DNA from 3 places in the Streptomyces sp. SAI-135 genome. Region 2 is predicted to be linked to each of the others. Evidence: riboswitches for the same ligand, from Rfam matches in the RefSeq annotation. Region 2 holds a riboswitch; each other region holds the start of a gene.

Region 1 (5,278 bases), 1.6 Mb from region 2:
GTCGGACTTGTCGACCCCGTCCCAGACGTTCGCGTACCAGGGGCGGTCGGCCGCGCCCAGGTCGGTGCGGGACTGCTTCGCCGCGTCCGGGTCGACGACGATGAACCCCGTCTCCCCCGGCATCACATAGTGCAGCCGCTGCCGGATCTGCTGCTCCGCGTACGCGTCGTCCTGCCAGCGCGCCTTGAGGTCGCGCAGCTTCTCGACCCGCTCGGCTGCCTGCTCCTTCTCCCGCTGGAGATCGGCGATCTCGGCACGCTGGGAGACGTACTGCCTTATCGGGTACGCGAGCGCCACCACCAGCGTGCACAGCACGAGGGCGAGCAGCGCGGCCCGGCCGGTCAGCCGGGAGCGGCGGGCCTGCCGTTTGGTCTGGGACCGGTAGACACGGGCCGCGGTCTGCTCGCCGAGCAGCCTGATCCTGGTCGTGGTGGAGAAACGGTCCCGGTCCTTCACGGCCATCGGCTCTCCGCCTCCCCTTCTACGTGCGTACGTCCCCGCACACGGTACGGGACCGGTACGGGGACGTACGTACGACTGGCTAAGGCTTAGCCCCTTAAGGGTCAGCCCTTGAAGCTGCTCAGCTCTTTACGCTGCTCAGCCCTCTACGCTGCTCAGCCCTTGAAGCGCGGGAAGGCGCTGCGGCCGGCGTACACCGCGGCGTCGTCGAGGATCTCCTCGATGCGCAGGAGCTGGTTGTACTTGGCGACGCGCTCGGAGCGGGCCGGGGCGCCGGTCTTGATCTGGCCGCAGTTGGTGGCGACGGCGAGGTCGGCGATGGTGACGTCCTCGGTCTCGCCGGAGCGGTGGGACATCATGCACTTGAAGCCGCTGCGCTGGGCGAGCTCGACGGCGTCGAGGGTCTCGGTCAGGGAGCCGATCTGGTTCACCTTGACGAGCAGCGCGTTGGCGGCGCCGTCCTCGATGCCGCGGGCCAGGCGCTCCGGGTTGGTGACGAACAGGTCGTCGCCGACGATCTGGACCTTGTCGCCCAGCTTGTCGGTGAGGACCTTCCAGCCGGCCCAGTCGTCCTCGAACAGCGGGTCCTCGATGGAGACGAGCGGGTAGGCCGCCACGAGCTCCTCGTAGTACTCCGTCATCTCGGCGGCGGAGCGGTCCTTGCCCTCGAACTGGTACTTGCCGTCCTTGTAGAACTCGGAGGCGGCGACGTCGAGGGCGAGGGCGACCTGCTCGCCGGGGATGTAACCGGCTTCCTTGATCGCTTCGAGGATGAGGTCCAGGGCGGCGCGGTTGGACTCGAGGTTCGGGGCGAAGCCGCCCTCGTCGCCGAGGCCGGTGGACAGGCCCTTGCTCTTCAGGACCTTCTTGAGGGTGTGGTAGACCTCGGTGCCCCAGCGCAGCGCCTCGGAGAAGGACTCCGCGCCGATCGGGGCGATCATGAACTCCTGGATGTCCACGTTGGAGTCGGCGTGCGAGCCGCCGTTCAGGATGTTCATCATCGGCACCGGCAGCAGGTGCGCGTTCGGGCCGCCCAGGTAGCGGAAGAGCGGGAGGTCGCTGGCCTCGGAGGCGGCGTGGGCGACGGCGAGCGAGACGCCGAGGATGGCGTTGGCGCCGAGCGAGCCCTTGTTGTCGGTGGCGTCCAGGTCGAACATCGCCTGGTCGATCAGGCGCTGCTCGGTGGCGTCGTAGCCGACGAGCTCCGGGCCGATCTGCTCGATGACGGCGAGGACGGCCTTCTCGACACCCTTGCCCTGGTAGCGGTTCGGGTCACCGTCACGCAGCTCGATGGCCTCGAAGGCACCGGTGGAGGCGCCGGACGGGACGGCGGCACGACCGGTGCTGCCGTCGTCGAGGCCGACCTCGACCTCGACGGTGGGGTTGCCTCGCGAGTCGAGGATTTCCCTGGCTACGACGACGTCGATGGACGGCACGAGCATCTCCTTCTTGGATGGTGAGCCTTGCGACTAGAGCCTAACCGGCTCCGGGGCATCGGCCACCGTGTGGACCGACCTGTGGACGAAACCGAGAGTAAATTGTTTCTGAACTGAACAAAAGAGGCCCGTGAACAGAGCGGCCCACGCGAGCACACACAAAAAGCCCCGCCCCGGTGCGTACGGGGGAACACGCACCGGAGCGGGGAGCCCGTGGGGACGGGGGGTGACCCTCACGAGGCCCTCATCCTGGAGGACACGGCTGTGAGGGCCCTGTGGTTCAGCTGGGGCCTACTTCAGGTGCAGCTGCTGGCCCGGGAAGATGAAGTCGGCATCGTCGATGATGTCCTTGTTCAGCTTGAACAGCTTCTGCCAGCCGCCCTTGACCTTGTGCTTCTCGGCGATCGAGCTGAGGGTGTCACCCTTGACGACCTTGTACTCGCCGTCGCCCTTCTTGACCTTCTTGCCGGTCGGGGTGGTGACGGTCTTCTTGGCGGCCGGGCGCTCGGAGGAGCGGGAGGCGCTCTGCTCGTCGGTCGAACGGGTGCTGGTGCCCGAGTTCGAGGAGCCGGCGGAGGACGAGCCGCTGCCGCCGTTGTAGGCGGCGCTGGACAGGCCCACTCCGCAGACCGGCCAGGCGCCCTTGCCCTGGGAGGCGAGGACCTTCTCGGCGACGGCGATCTGCTGGGCCTTGCTGGCCTGGTTGGCCTGCGCGGCGTACTGCGTGCCGCCGTACGCGGCCCAGGTGGAGGCCGAGAACTGCAGGCCGCCGTAGTAGCCGTTGCCGGTGTTGATGGACCAGTTCCCGCCGGACTCGCACTGGGCGACGGCGTCCCACTCGGAGGCGGTGGCGGCGGAGGCGTTGCCGGCCGCCATCAGCGGGGCGGCGATGGCGACACCGGTGACGCCGGCGAGCGCGGCGGCGCGGGTGGCCTTGGACGGACGACGGTGCTTGCCCTTGCCGGAAAACAGCATGGATCGATCCCCTCACCGACGCCTGCGAGGTGAGCTGTCGGGTTCGGGCCGGTTGAGTTGCCCGGTCGCACACCCTGCGGTGCGCGGCTTCACCCCAAGCCGGTCCAGCGTGAACTGCTGGGCCCGGCGCTTACCTTGGGTCCCCCGCTCCTGCCTACGGCGCTTGACGCGACGACTGTTCCCGTACGGCCGCTGGCAGGATTCGGCGTTGCGGCAGACGGGGCTCGGGTTGCCGAGCGGTCACGACCGTAGACACGCGCTCGGCGGAATTTCAAAGACGATCAGGGCTTCTGAGACTCATCCCACACTTTCACCAAAGTGGACATTCAGTGCGAAGTATGACGTGAACTCCCGCTGTTTTTCAGGTCTTTTCGACCCTATTCAGCCCCTGTGTCGAGCGTCTGACCGGCGACGATGTTGCTCGGGTCGGCCCCGATGCGGTCCTTGTTCTCGGCGTAGAGGGCGCGCCATCCGCCGTCGAGGCCAAGGGAGTCGGCGATGGAGGCGAGCGAGTCGCCCGCCTGGACGGTGTAAGTGGCGGCGGCGTGCCGGCCGGTCGAGGAGGAGGCCGTGCTCTTCGTCGCATTCTCCTCGGCACTGTCGCCGCGGTGCTTGCCGGAACCGAGAGCACCGACGTCCACGAGGGCCGAAGAACTGCCCACCTGCCACGACTTGTCCGCTTCGTCCTCTTCCGGGCTCACCACGGGGGAGCCGTCGGACGACCGAGCGTCTTCCGTCGCGGAGTCCTTGGATTCCGAAGAGTTCTTTTTGTCCGACTCGGCCGAACCGCCGTCGCCGGAGGGAGTGGCCGACGGTGACGGCGAGGCGGACGAGCCGTCCAGCGCGTCGAGGAGGCCGGAGGACTCCTCGGTGTCCGACGACTTGGAGGAACCGGAGGAACCGGAGGAACCAGATGAACTGGACGAGTCGGACGAGCCGGACGCCGAGGCCGAGGGGGTACCGCTCCCCACGCCCGTGTCGACGTCGGCCGAGCTCGCGTCCTTGCTGAGCCCGTTGAGCAGACCGCAGGTCGGCCAGGCGGCGATGCCCTGGTCCGCGAGGAGCTTCTCGGCCACGGCTATCTGCTGGTTGCGGCTGGCGAGGTCCGCGGTCTCGGCGTATTCGAGGCCGCCGTACTTCTCCCAGTTCTCCTGGGACATCTGGAGGCCGCCGTAGTAGCCGTTGCCCTCGTTCTCGCTCCAGGAGCCACCGCTCTCGCACTCCGCGACCCGGTCCCAGGTGGTGCCGGTGGCGGCGCTCGCTCCGGTCGCCCCGAGCAGGGGGATCGCGATGGCGGAGCCCGTCACACCGGCCGCCACGAGGAGAGCCGGGGCCTGACGGGGGCGACGGTGACGACCGTTCCCGGAGAGCATGGGGGGACCTTTCCCGAGACAGCAAGTACCCGCGCGGCACGTGGTGCGGGGCACCGCGCTGGTCCGTGAACGTATAGGGATTCGATCACTTGTCACAAGTTAATGCCGCGTAGATCACGTGAAGATCACAAGGTTGAGGGCGTGTCAGGTTTAGCCGGCTCCGTGCCGGGATAGGCCGGACCCCTCGGTCGATTACCGGACGGGCGTGAACTCCACGGGCAAAGTACGCAGTCCACGCATGATGAGTCCGCCACGCCAGCGCAAATCGGCCGAATCCACCGCGAGTTGTAGGTCCGGGAGACGGGTGAGAAGCGTGGCGAGCGCCGTCTGTCCTTCCAGTCGGGCGAGCGGGGCACCGAGGCAGTAGTGGATGCCGTGGCCGTAACCGAGGTGCTGATTGTCACGGCGGGACAGATCGAGCACATCCGGGTCGGTGAACCGCTCCGGGTCCCGGTCCGCGGCCGCCAGCACGACGAGCACCGGGTCCCCGGTGGCGACGTCCTGCCCGCCGATCCGCAGGGGTTCGGTGGCGAACCGCCAGGTGGCCAGTTCGACCGGGCCGTCGTACCTGAGCAGTTCCTCCACTCCGGTCTCCAGGAGACCCCGTTCCTGCCGGGCCAGCGACTTTGTCAGCCGGTTCCGCTGCTCGGGGTGGGTGAGGAGGGCGTACATGCCGTTGCCGATCAGGTTGACCGTGGTCTCGAAGCCTGCGAAGAGGAGGATGAACGCCATGGCCGCGGCCTCGTTCTCGGTGAGGTGCTCACCGTGGTCGGAGGCGCGGATGAGTCCGGAGATGAGGTCCTCACCGGGGCTGGCCTCGTCGGGCAGCGCCTCCCGCTTGCGGTGGATGAGCTCGGCGAGATAGCCGCGCATCTTCTTCACCGACCGGGCCACCCCGCCCCGGGGGCCCCCTCCGTGCCGGATCATCATGCCCGCCCAGTCCCGGAAGTCGTCCTGGTCCTCCCGGGGGACGCCGAGCAGGTCGCAGATCGCGTAGATGGGGAGCGGGAACGCGAACTCGTGGATGAGGTCGGC
Region 2 (5,278 bases):
GTCGGCCTGCACATCATCGGCATCGCCTCGCTGCTCGGCGGCTTCCTCACCCAGATGAAGGCGATGGGCCGGGGCACCGCCCGGTTCGTGCCCGCGATGCTGCACGGCGCCGCGACGATGCTGGTCACCGGAATGATCCTGGTCGGCCTCAACCAGGCCGACGACCAGCACGTCAACAACATCAAGATCGGCGTCAAGCTGGCGCTGCTGATCGTGATCCTCGCACTCGTCTACGTGAAGCGGGACGACGAGAAGGTGGACAAGAGCCTGTTCGGCCTGGTCGGCGCGCTGACCACGGCCAACGTCTTCATCGCGGTGCTGTGGACCTGAGGGCGGCACGGGCGGAGTCGACCGCGCCCGCCGCGACGGCCAGCCAGGCCGCCACGGAGATCCACAGCAGTACCTCGCCGGGTGTCCTCAGCCACGGGATGTCCACGGCGGCGGCGACGGACAGGGTCGCGGCCGCCGTCATCCCCATGGGGAACACGGTGGCCCAGCGGCGCACGTCGTAGCGAAGGCGGGGCCGTACGCACTCGGCCGCCAGCAGGACGGCGTACCAGGCCAGGTCGAGCACCAGCAGGGCGACGGTCACCGCGCGCAGGACGCCGAGGTCGTCGTCGTTCCACAGGTACAGGCGTGCGCTGTCGGCGGCGATGAGCTTCGAGCCGGCCAGCGCGGAGATGGCGAGCGCGCCGCCCGCGATCCACTGGTCGCCCGGCCCCCGGAGCACCTGGCGCAGGTCGAAGTGGAACAGCGCGACGCCGTACAGGACCAGGCCGAGCCAGAACAGCACGAGGGCCGTGTGCGCGAGCCAGGCCGCCGACTCCGCCGCGGCGAGCGTGGCGCCGAGGACCGCGAGGCCCTGGGTGGCCACGCAGCAGAGGAACACCCCGCCGGGCATCCGCCGCTTCCAGTGCCCCACGACGAGCACGATCAGCGGCGGCCACAGCAGCGCGGACAGCGCCAGCAGGGCCTCGGCGAGGGTCTGCCGGCCCAGCACGGACAGACCGGTACCGAGGACGGTGGTCGCGGCCACGGCCGTCAGGGCGCCCGGTGTCCCGGCGTCGGCGACCCATCGCGCGCGCTCCCGCAGCAGTCGTGAGACGAACTCGGCGGCCAGCCCGAGCCAGGCCGCGCAAGCGAGCACCAGGGTGACCCGGGACAGCGTCTCGTGACCGCTGAGATGGAGCCCGACCGAGATGATGCCGGTCGCCATGACGGCGGCCCCGGCCGCGGGCGGGCGCTGCGTCCACCAGAGGCGCAGGGGGGAGTGCGGGGAGGTACCGGACATGTGCCGATGCTAGGAACCTCTCCGCGCGGGGCGAGCTGGGCGCGCACGCGCGCGTGGCGAAATGCACGCGAGTGCGGGCTCCGGAGAACGGCCCCCGGCGCCCGAAGGGCCGGGGGCGGGGACTCAGGCGGGGCGCACCACGCTGTGGATCGCCGACTCGCCGTCGTAGTAGATCGACTCCTCGCGGACGTACGCGCCCGGCTTGGGGGCGTGGATCATCATGCCGTTGCCGATGTAGAGGCCGACATGGCTGATGTCGTCGTAGAAGAAGACCAGGTCACCGGGCTGGGCGTCGGACAGGGAGACCGTGGTGCCGGCGTTGACCTGGTCGTAGGTGACGCGCGGGAGGTCGACGCCGGCGGCCTTCCAGGCGGCCTGGGTGAGCCCTGAGCAGTCGTAGGAGTCGGGGCCGGTGGCGCCCCAGACGTACGGCTTGCCGATCTGCGCGCGGGCGAAGGCGAGGGCCTTGGCGGCCTTGGTGGCGTACGAGGAGTCGGTCGCCGTCGGCGTGCTCTCCTGCGGGGCGGCGGTCTCCTGCGCGGCCTGCTGTGCGGCCTTCTCCGCCGCCGCCTGCTGCTGCGCCAGCTCCGCCGCCCTGCGGGCCGCCTCCTCCTGCTTCTGCTTCTCGATCGCCGCCAGACGCGCCTTCTCCTGGGCGGTCAGCTCCGACAGCAGTGCGCGCGCGTCGGCGAGCTTCTTCTGGACGGTCGCCTTGGCCGTCTTCAGGTCGCTCTGCGTCTCGGTGAGCGTCTGAAGGCTCTGGGAGGCCTCCTGGCGCTTCTTCATCGTCGCGGACTGCTCGGAGACGTAGTCGTCGACCGCGCCCTTCTGACGGTTCGTCAAGCGGCCCATCAGCTGCGTCTGGTCGAAGTAGTCCTGCGGGGTGTCGGCGAGCAGGAAGGTCGCCGTGTCGGGTGCGGCGGCGCCGGTGCGGTACTGGGCCGCGGCGAAGGAACCGAGTTCCTCCCGGGCCTCGTTGAGCTTCTGGGTGCGCTGGGCGACGTCCTCGAGGAGCGTGTCGACCTGCTTGCGCTGCTTTGCCGTCTTCTCCTTGGCCGCGTTGTAGTTGTCGGTCGCGGACTCGGCCTGGCGGTAGAGGGCGTCGACCTTCTTCTCGACCTCTTCGAGACTCGGCCGGTCGTCGGCCGGTGCGGCGTTCGCCGACTGGGAGAGCAGGGCCACGGAGGTGAGGGCGGCCGTCGCGAGGGCCGGGGTCCGTATGCCTGCGACGCGCGTACCGACGGGACGCGACTTGCGGTGCGACGCCAAGGGAGGCGACTCCTTCCCGTGCTCCGCCTACCGGGTTAGCTGTCGGGTTCGGGCGCGGTGCTTCGGAAGGTTTGCCCTACGGCTCTCCCCTGCGCGGGAGGCGGCCGATTCACCCCAGGTTCGGTGGGTCCCCGGCTCCGGGCGCGCGGCGGCGCTGCGGACTCGGCGGAGGCCGTGCGGCCCGGCGAGGTTCGCCGGAGGGGGTCGTACGGCCTGCCCGGAACGGTAGCCAACCGGTGTGGCCCCTGTGAAGGTTGATGTTCGATATGCCCGATACATTTTCGTGACCTTCGTCCCGGCCGGGGCTCGGCGTGGGGTGATCCGAAAGGATCTGCCGTGGCTTGGACGGATTCGGCCCTCTCCGGGCCGGGGAGAGGCGGACGCGGCTGTGTCCGTCACCGGATCCTCACCCGCTGCGGAAGATCATCGGCTGCCGATACGGGCGGATGTTCCCGGGGCGGCGCGGTCTGTCAGTGGGGCACCCTAGACTCGGAGAGCGATGAGCAGCCTCTTTGACGACAGCTTCCTGGCGGACCTCCAGCCCCCTCGCGGGCACGGGGAGGAGCCCCCGCCGCCGCCCGAGGACGAGCACGGACCGGAGCAGGTTCCGGACGACCTGTTCGGTGGGAAGTTCGACGTGCCCCCGGACCGTGACGCCTACTACCGCGACGGCGCCCCGCGCCCCGTGGTGGACCCGGCCGCGCTCCTGGAGGGGCTGAACGAGAACCAGCGCGCGGCCGTCGTGCACTCCGGCACCCCGCTGCTCATCGTGGCCGGCGCCGGCTCCGGCAAGACCCGGGTGCTCACCCACCGCATCGCCCACCTGCTCGGCGAGCGCCAGGTCCACCCCGGCCAGATCCTCGCGATCACCTTCACCAACAAGGCCGCGGGCGAGATGAAGGAGCGCGTCGAGCAGCTCGTGGGCCCGCGCGCGAACGCGATGTGGGTCATGACCTTCCACAGCGCCTGCGTGCGGATCCTGCGCCGGGAGTCGAAGAAGCTCGGGTTCACCTCGTCCTTCTCGATCTACGACGCCGCCGACTCCAAGCGGCTCATGGCCCTGGTCTGCCGCGACCTGGACCTCGACCCCAAGCGGTACCCGCCGAAGTCCTTCAGCGCCAAGATCAGCAACCTGAAGAACGAGCTGATCGACGAGGAGGACTTCGCCGCCCAGGCCGGCGACGGCTTCGAGAAGACCCTCGCCCAGGCGTACGCCATGTACCAGTCACGCCTCCGCGAGGCGAACGCCCTCGACTTCGACGACCTGATCATGACGACGGTCAATCTGCTCCGGGCGTTCCCCGATGTCTCCGAGCACTACCGCCGCCGCTTCCGGCATGTCCTCGTCGACGAGTACCAGGACACCAACCACGCGCAGTACGCGCTGGTCAGGGAGCTGGTCGGCACCTCGGAGCACCCGGTCGACGTACCGCCGAGCGAGCACGACCTGCCGCCCGCCGAGCTCTGTGTCGTCGGTGACGCCGACCAGTCGATCTACGCCTTCCGCGGCGCGACCATCCGCAACATCCTCCAGTTCGAGGAGGACTACCCCGACGCGACGACGATCCTCCTGGAACAGAACTACCGCTCCACCCAGACGATCCTCACCGCCGCCAACGCCGTCATCGAGCGCAACGAGTCCCGCCGCCCCAAGAACCTGTGGACCAACGCGGGCGCGGGCGCGCGCATCACCGGCTACGTCGCCGACACCGAGCACGACGAGGCGCAGTTCGTCGCCGACGAGATAGACCGCCTCACGGACGCGGGGGAGGCGAAGGCCGGAGACGTCGCCGTCTTCTACCGCACCAACGCGCAGTCCCGTGTCTTCGAAGAGGTCTTCATCCGCGTCGGCCTGCCCTACAAGGTCGTCGGCGGCGTCCGCTTCTACGAGCGCAAGGAGGTCCGGGACGTCCTGGCCTACCTGCGCGTCCTCGCCAACCCCGAGGACTCCGTGCCGCTGCGCCGGATCCTCAACGTCCCCAAGCGGGGCATCGGCGACCGTGCCGAGGCGATGATCGACGCCCTGTCCCAGCGCGAGAAGATCAGCTTCCCGCAGGCGCTCAAGCGCGTCGACGAGGCGTACGGCATGGCCGCGCGCTCCACCAACGCCGTGAAGCGGTTCAACGTCCTGATGGAGGAGCTCCGTACGATCGTCGAGTCCGGCGCGGGCCCCGCGACCGTGCTGGAGGCGGTCCTCGAACGGACCGGCTACCTCGCCGAGTTGCAGGCATCCACCGACCCCCAGGACGAGACCCGCATCGAGAACCTCCAGGAACTCGCCGCCGTGGCCCTGGAGTTCGAGCAGGAGTCCGGCGAGGGCGAGGAGCCGGGTTCGCTCTCCGACTTCCTGGAGCGGGTCGCGCTCGTCGCCGACTCCGACCAGATCCCCGACGAGGACGAGGACGGCTCCGGCGTCATCACCCTGATGACCCTGCACACCGCCAAGGGCCTGGAGTTCCCGGTCGTCTTCCTCACCGGCATGGAGGACGGCGTCTTCCCGCACATGCGCGCCCTCGGCCAGACCAAGGAGCTGGAGGAGGAGCGGCGGCTGGCCTACGTCGGCATCACGCGCGCGCGTGAGCGGCTGTATCTGACCCGGTCCTCGCTGCGCAGCGCGTGGGGGCAGCCGTCGTACAACCCGCCCTCCCGCTTCCTGGAGGAGATCCCGGCGCAGCACGTCGACTGGAAGCGCACGGGCGCGTCCGCCGCTCCCGCGGG
Region 3 (5,278 bases), 1.1 Mb from region 2:
GCGATCGGGGCCGCGACCGTCGGCTGGGCGGCGAGCCAGGCGAGGGCGACCGTGGCGACCGGGACGGTGTGGGACTCGGCGATGTCGTCGAGCGCCGCGAGCACCTTGCGACCGCGCTCGGTCTCCAGGTGCTTGCCGGCACCCGCCCGTCGCGCGCTCTCCACCGTCGTACCGGCGCGGTACTTGCCGGTGAGGAACCCGGAGGCGAGGGCGTAGTACGGGACGGCGGCGAGGCCCTGCCGGGAGGCGACGGCCTGGAGCTCACCCTCGTACGTGTCGCGCGAGACCAGGTTGTAGTGGGGCTGGAGGGCGGCATAGCGCGCGAGGCCCTCGCGGTCGGAGAAGTCGAGGGACTCCGCGAGGCGTGCGGCGGAGATGTTGGAGGCGCCGATCGCCCGCACCTTGCCCGCCTTCACCAGCTCGTCCAGCGCGCCGATGATCTCCTCGACGGGGATCTCCGGCTTGTCGAAGTGGGTGTAGTAGAGGTCGATGCGGTCGGTGCCCAGGCGCCGCAGCGAAGCGTCCGCCGCCGCCTTGATGTTCGCGGCGGTCAGGCCCGGGAAGTCGGGGTGCTGGCTGACCTTCGTCGCGATGACGACGTCGTCACGGTTGCCACGGGCCGCCAGCCACTTGCCGATGATCGTCTCGGACTCGCCGCCGGAGTTGCCGTCCACCCAGGCCGAGTACGAGTCAGCGGTGTCGAGGAAGTTGCCGCCGGCCGCGGTGTACGCGTCGAGGACGGCGAACGAGGTGGCCTCGTCGGCGGTCCAGCCGAAGACGTTGCCGCCGAGGGAGAGCGGGAAGACCTCGAGGTCCGAGGAGCCGAGCTTGCGAAGAGAAGTCATGCCGGACGCCGGTCTTCCTGAACGGCCGCAAAGTCCTCGTAAACAAGCGGAAGCAGTCCCTCCGGCGCACCGGCAGCCCTGACGTCGGGGGGACGTCGTCAGGGCTGCCGGAGTTCGCGGGTGACTTCAGGTACGGGCGGGGCCGGGTGATCTCAGGTACGGGCGGGGCCGGGGGCCTCAGGGGTTGAGACCCTTGCCGCGCAGCCACGCCATCGGGTCGATCCCGTCGGCAGAGCCGCCCGGGTGGACCTCCAGGTGCAGGTGCGCGCCGGTCACGTTGCCGGTGGCGCCGACGCGGCCGATGACGTCACCGGTGGCGACCTTCTGGCCGACGCTGACGCTGATCGAGGACTGGTGGCAGAACCACAGCTCGGTGCCGTCGTCGAGGGTGAGGATGGTGCGGTACCCGTAGGAACCGGCCCAGCCGGCCTCCGTGATGGTGCCGCTGTGGACCGCCTTGATGAGCGTGCCCGTGGGGGCGGCGAAGTCGAGGCCGGTGTGGTAGCCGGAGGACCACAGCGAGCCGGCCTGACCGAAGGTCGAGGTGATGGTGTACGACGAGGTCGGCAGCGTGTACTGCTTGGCGAGCTCGGCCAGGCGCTCGGCCTCGGCCTTCTTCGCGGCCTCTTCCTCCGCCGCCTTCTTCGCGGCGGCGGCCTTCTCCTGAGCTTCCTTCTCCGCCTTGGCGGCGGCCGCGTCGGCCTCCTTCTGGGCGGCGTCCGCGACGGCCTGGGCGGCCTTGGTGTCGAGCTGGTCCTGCTGCACTTCGGCCTGGGCCAGGATGCGCGAGCGCAGGGCCTCACCGGCGTCCGAGGTGCCCTCGGCGGTGTCGGCGGTGGTGGCGCCGACGCTGCTGAAGGCGCTCGTGTCGTCCGCGGCGGTGTCGGCGTCGTCCGAGATGAGCGAGCCCACGTTGGGCAGGTCCGGCATGGAGATGGAGACCGGCGGCTTGCCGGTGTTGGCGCTGGCCATCCCGCCCGCGCTGACCGCGGCTATGACGCCTACGCCCAGGACGGTGGAGCTGCGGGCGAATCCCCCGCCGCGCTGCTTGGCGACGCGATGCCGGCCGCGTACGGGAGCGAGGGAGTCCGCGGTCGGGTTCCACTCACCGAGCGGGGCCTCGTCGTCGGCGCGGTAACCGCCGTACACAAGGGTGTCGCTGGGTACGTACGGCGCCTCGGGGGCAGGCGGGTTGGACGCCACGTGGGCGCGCTCCTTTCCTTCCTTCTCGCCTACCGGGTTAGCTGACGGGTTCGGAGCAGGAAGGTCTCCTACGCGCGTATACCCACCGTGCTGCCACGGCGGACTACGAGCGATTCACCCCAAGGTGGTGGTTCCCCGGTTCCCTTGCGGAATTCGGCGCGTGAGCACGGAGCCGTCTCTTGTGACGGCTGGGACGACCGCGCTGCGTTATCGAACGTTAATAGACCCGGGGGCCCGATTCCAAGCTGTTCCGCTTGATCATTAACGAAATCCCGCTGGACTTACGGCCCATGAACGGCTAAAAACGGGCGAGTTGACCTTCTTTCAGTAACCACACAGATGTTGACGGTGTGACAGTCGCAGTGCGGAGGGCGCTCACCCGCTCACCCTTCGTCACAAACACCGCCCTACGGCGAGCAACGCCATGCCGTCAGTAAGGAACCCCCGGAACGCGCCCGCCCCGCGCCAACCGCGGCCACCCGCCGCCCCTGCCGCTGCACGGCGACGGCACGGTGTGCGCGCTGCCCGTCCGCAGTTGCGCCCTGCCGCCTCGGCGCGGGCACCCTCGGCGCCTGGCCCGACCGGGCCGAGGAGCACGTCTTCTTGGCCGGGGCCACGCTGCCGCTGCGTGGCCCCTGCTCGGCGGCCTCCCGGAGTGCCCCGGCCACGAGCAGCAGTGCCGGGAGCATGCGGACGAAGGCGCGCGGGTGCGCGACCGGTCCTCCTGCTCCACGCTTCCAGGTTCGCCCGGCTGCCGTCCGTGGGGCGGACCGGGTGATCCGACCGGGGGAAACACTCAGGGCCGGAGTCCAGTGAACTGGATTCCGGCCCTGAGCCTTGAGTAGCGGGGACAGGATTTGAACCTGCGACCTCTGGGTTATGAGCCCAGCGAGCTACCGAGCTGCTCCACCCCGCGTCGTTGTGTGACCAGCATACGTCATCCGCCGGGTGCTTCGCGCCAGGGTTGTTCCGGGGAGGCCGCCCCGTCCGGCGAGAGCGGTATGCGCAAGCCCGTGCAGCGTGCGGCGGAGGCCACCGTGGCCGCGGCGACGTGTTTCTGCGCGTGCACGCCTGGCCTGTCCGGCGCACGCGCCCCGGTGACGCTCAGCCGACGCCGAGTTCGGTCAACTCGCCCAGCGGCAGCGTGTGCTGGGTCTGGAGGACCTTCGCGCGCAGGTAGCGGACGTTGTGGGCGGTGGTGAACACCCCGGTGGGGACACGGTCGTGGACGCCGATCCCCAGGTCCCTCAACTGGCCCGCCTTGTCGGGGTTGTTGGAGAGCAGGTCGATCTCGCCGATCCCGAGCGCGGTCAGCATCTGCGCGGCCGCGGTGTAGTCCCGGGCGTCCTCGGGCAGGCCCAGCGCGGTGTTGGCGGCATAGGTGTCGAGGCCCTGGTCCTGGAGGGCGTAGGCGTCGAGCTTGTTGTAGAGGCCGATGCCGCGGCCCTCCTGGCGGAGGTAGAGCAGGACGCCGCCGCGCTCGGCGATGCGCTCGACCGCCTCACGGAGCTGGGGTCCGCAGTCGCAGCGGGCGGAGCCGAGGACATCGCCGGTGAGGCACTCGGAGTGCAACCGCACGAGCGGGACGGTGCCGGGGGCGGGGTCGCCGAGGACGACGGCGAGGTGCTCCCGTCCGTCGGTCAGGCCGTGGAAGGTGACGAGCTCGGCGTCTACGCGGTAACCGTCCCCGAAGCGCAGCGGGACGCGGACGCGGGAGCGCTGGGTGGCGGCGGGCAGGTCGGTCATGCGGGTACTCCGGTCCGTAGGCATACCTGCTTCAGATTTGAAGCAGTTCTACTGATCGAGACCCTACCCCATGCTTTAAATTTGAAGCAACGGTTTTATGGCGCTCGTCACGCCCGGCCCTCACCGGAACAGGACGGGGACGACCGCCGCCGCCACGGCACCTCCTCGACGGGCCCGCCCTCCCCCTGGAGGCCCGCGGTGACGCTGGTGAAGATCTCCTCCAACTGCCCCACCTGCTCCGGTGTGAGCCGGTCGAAGAGCGCGGCGCGGACCGTCTCCACATGTCCCGGCGCCGCCCGCTCCAGCACCGCCATGCCCTCGTCCGTCAGGACCGCGATGCTGCCCCGCTTGTCCCACTGGCAGCTCTCCCGCCGCACCAGCCCGTCCTTCTCCAGCCGCGCGACGGCGTACGTCAGCCGGGGCCGGGTGATCTTCAGCCCCTCGGCGAGATCGGTCATCCGCAGCCGGCGCTCCGGGGTCTCGGAGAGATTGGCGAGGATGGAGTAGTACAGGTGGGGCATGCCGGCCTCCTGCTGGAGCTGCCGGTCGATGGTGTCCTCCAGGAGGAGCGAGGCGGCGATGTAGGCACGCCAGGCTCGCTGCTCGTCGGGGCTGAGCCAGCGGGTCGTCATGCTCCCAGTGTAGGTTTGCTTCAAACTTGAACCAAGCCCGCCGTCCCTCGACCCGCCGGGGAGTCCTCCGTGCCCCACCCCTACGTCCTCCTCTCCGCCGCGGTCTCCCTCGACGGCTACCTCGACGACACCGGCCCCGACCGGCTCCTGCTGTCCAGCCCGGCCGACTTCGACCGCGTCGACGAGGTCCGCGCCTCCGTGGACGCGATCCTCGTCGGCGCGGGCACGATCCGCGCCGACAACCCCCGGCTCCTGGTCAACTCCGAGGAGCGCCGGGCGGCCCGGGTCACCGCCGGGAAGCCGCCGTACCCCCTGAAGGTCACGGTCAGCGGCTCGGGCGAGCTGGACCCGGCGGCGAACTTCTGGCACACCGGCGGCGAGAAGGTCGTCTACACGACCGACAAGGGCGCGGAACGGGCCCGCGAGGCGGGCCTGGCCGCCGACGTGGTCCCCCTCGGCCCCTTGCTGGACTGGCGCCGCCTGCTGGAGCACCTGCACGCGGTGTACGGCGTCGAGCGGCTCATGGTCGAGGGCGGCGGCCGCATCCACACCCAGCTGCTCCAAGAGGGCCTGGCCGACGAGGTGCAGCTGGTGCTGGCCCCGCTGTTCGTCGGCGACCCGGGCGCCCCCCGGCTCTTCGGCCCGGGCGGCTACCAGCCCGGCCGGCTGCGCCTGGTGGAGACCCGCCGTATCGAGGACGTGGTCCTGACCCGCTACGAGCCCACCGCCCCCGGCACGGGCCTGGTCCCGGTCGCCGCGGACCACCACTGGCTGGCGCTGGCCTGCGAGTTGGCGGCTCACTGCCCGCCCTCGCGGACGGCGTTCAGCGTGGGCGCGGTCGTGGTGGCCGCC

Evidence for each region. Region 2 has a riboswitch for cyclic di-AMP ahead of M2163_RS30005 (NlpC/P60 family protein). Riboswitches for the same ligand answer to the same signal wherever they lie in the genome.
Region 1: it holds a riboswitch for cyclic di-AMP, as region 2 does, so the genes downstream of both, M2163_RS22240 (transglycosylase family protein) here and M2163_RS30005 (NlpC/P60 family protein) in region 2, are expected to answer to the same signal.
Region 3: it holds a riboswitch for cyclic di-AMP, as region 2 does, so the genes downstream of both, M2163_RS24705 (M23 family metallopeptidase) here and M2163_RS30005 (NlpC/P60 family protein) in region 2, are expected to answer to the same signal.

The regions. Positions count from the first base shown of each region.
Region 1 is NZ_JARXYP010000002.1:3,952,038-3,957,315, forward strand. It holds gene M2163_RS22230 (septum formation initiator family protein) at 1-462, opposite strand, end outside; gene eno (phosphopyruvate hydratase) at 615-1,901, opposite strand; gene M2163_RS22240 (transglycosylase family protein) at 2,187-2,870, opposite strand; cyclic di-AMP (ydaO/yuaA leader) riboswitch at 2,875-3,042, opposite strand; gene M2163_RS22245 (transglycosylase family protein) at 3,248-4,243, opposite strand; gene M2163_RS22250 (cytochrome P450) at 4,436-5,278, opposite strand, start outside.
Region 2 is NZ_JARXYP010000002.1:5,599,435-5,604,712, forward strand. It holds gene M2163_RS29995 (hypothetical protein) at 1-330, shown strand, start outside; gene M2163_RS30000 (tellurite resistance/C4-dicarboxylate transporter family protein) at 308-1,291, opposite strand; gene M2163_RS30005 (NlpC/P60 family protein) at 1,415-2,560, opposite strand; cyclic di-AMP (ydaO/yuaA leader) riboswitch at 2,569-2,738, opposite strand; gene pcrA (DNA helicase PcrA) at 3,060-5,278, shown strand, end outside.
Region 3 is NZ_JARXYP010000002.1:4,489,233-4,494,510, forward strand. It holds gene M2163_RS24700 (aldo/keto reductase) at 1-845, opposite strand, end outside; gene M2163_RS24705 (M23 family metallopeptidase) at 1,023-2,048, opposite strand; cyclic di-AMP (ydaO/yuaA leader) riboswitch at 2,060-2,217, opposite strand; tRNA gene M2163_RS24710 (tRNA-Met) at 2,891-2,964, opposite strand; gene ribA (GTP cyclohydrolase II) at 3,153-3,794, opposite strand; gene M2163_RS24720 (MarR family transcriptional regulator) at 3,902-4,426, opposite strand; gene M2163_RS24725 (dihydrofolate reductase family protein) at 4,496-5,278, shown strand, end outside.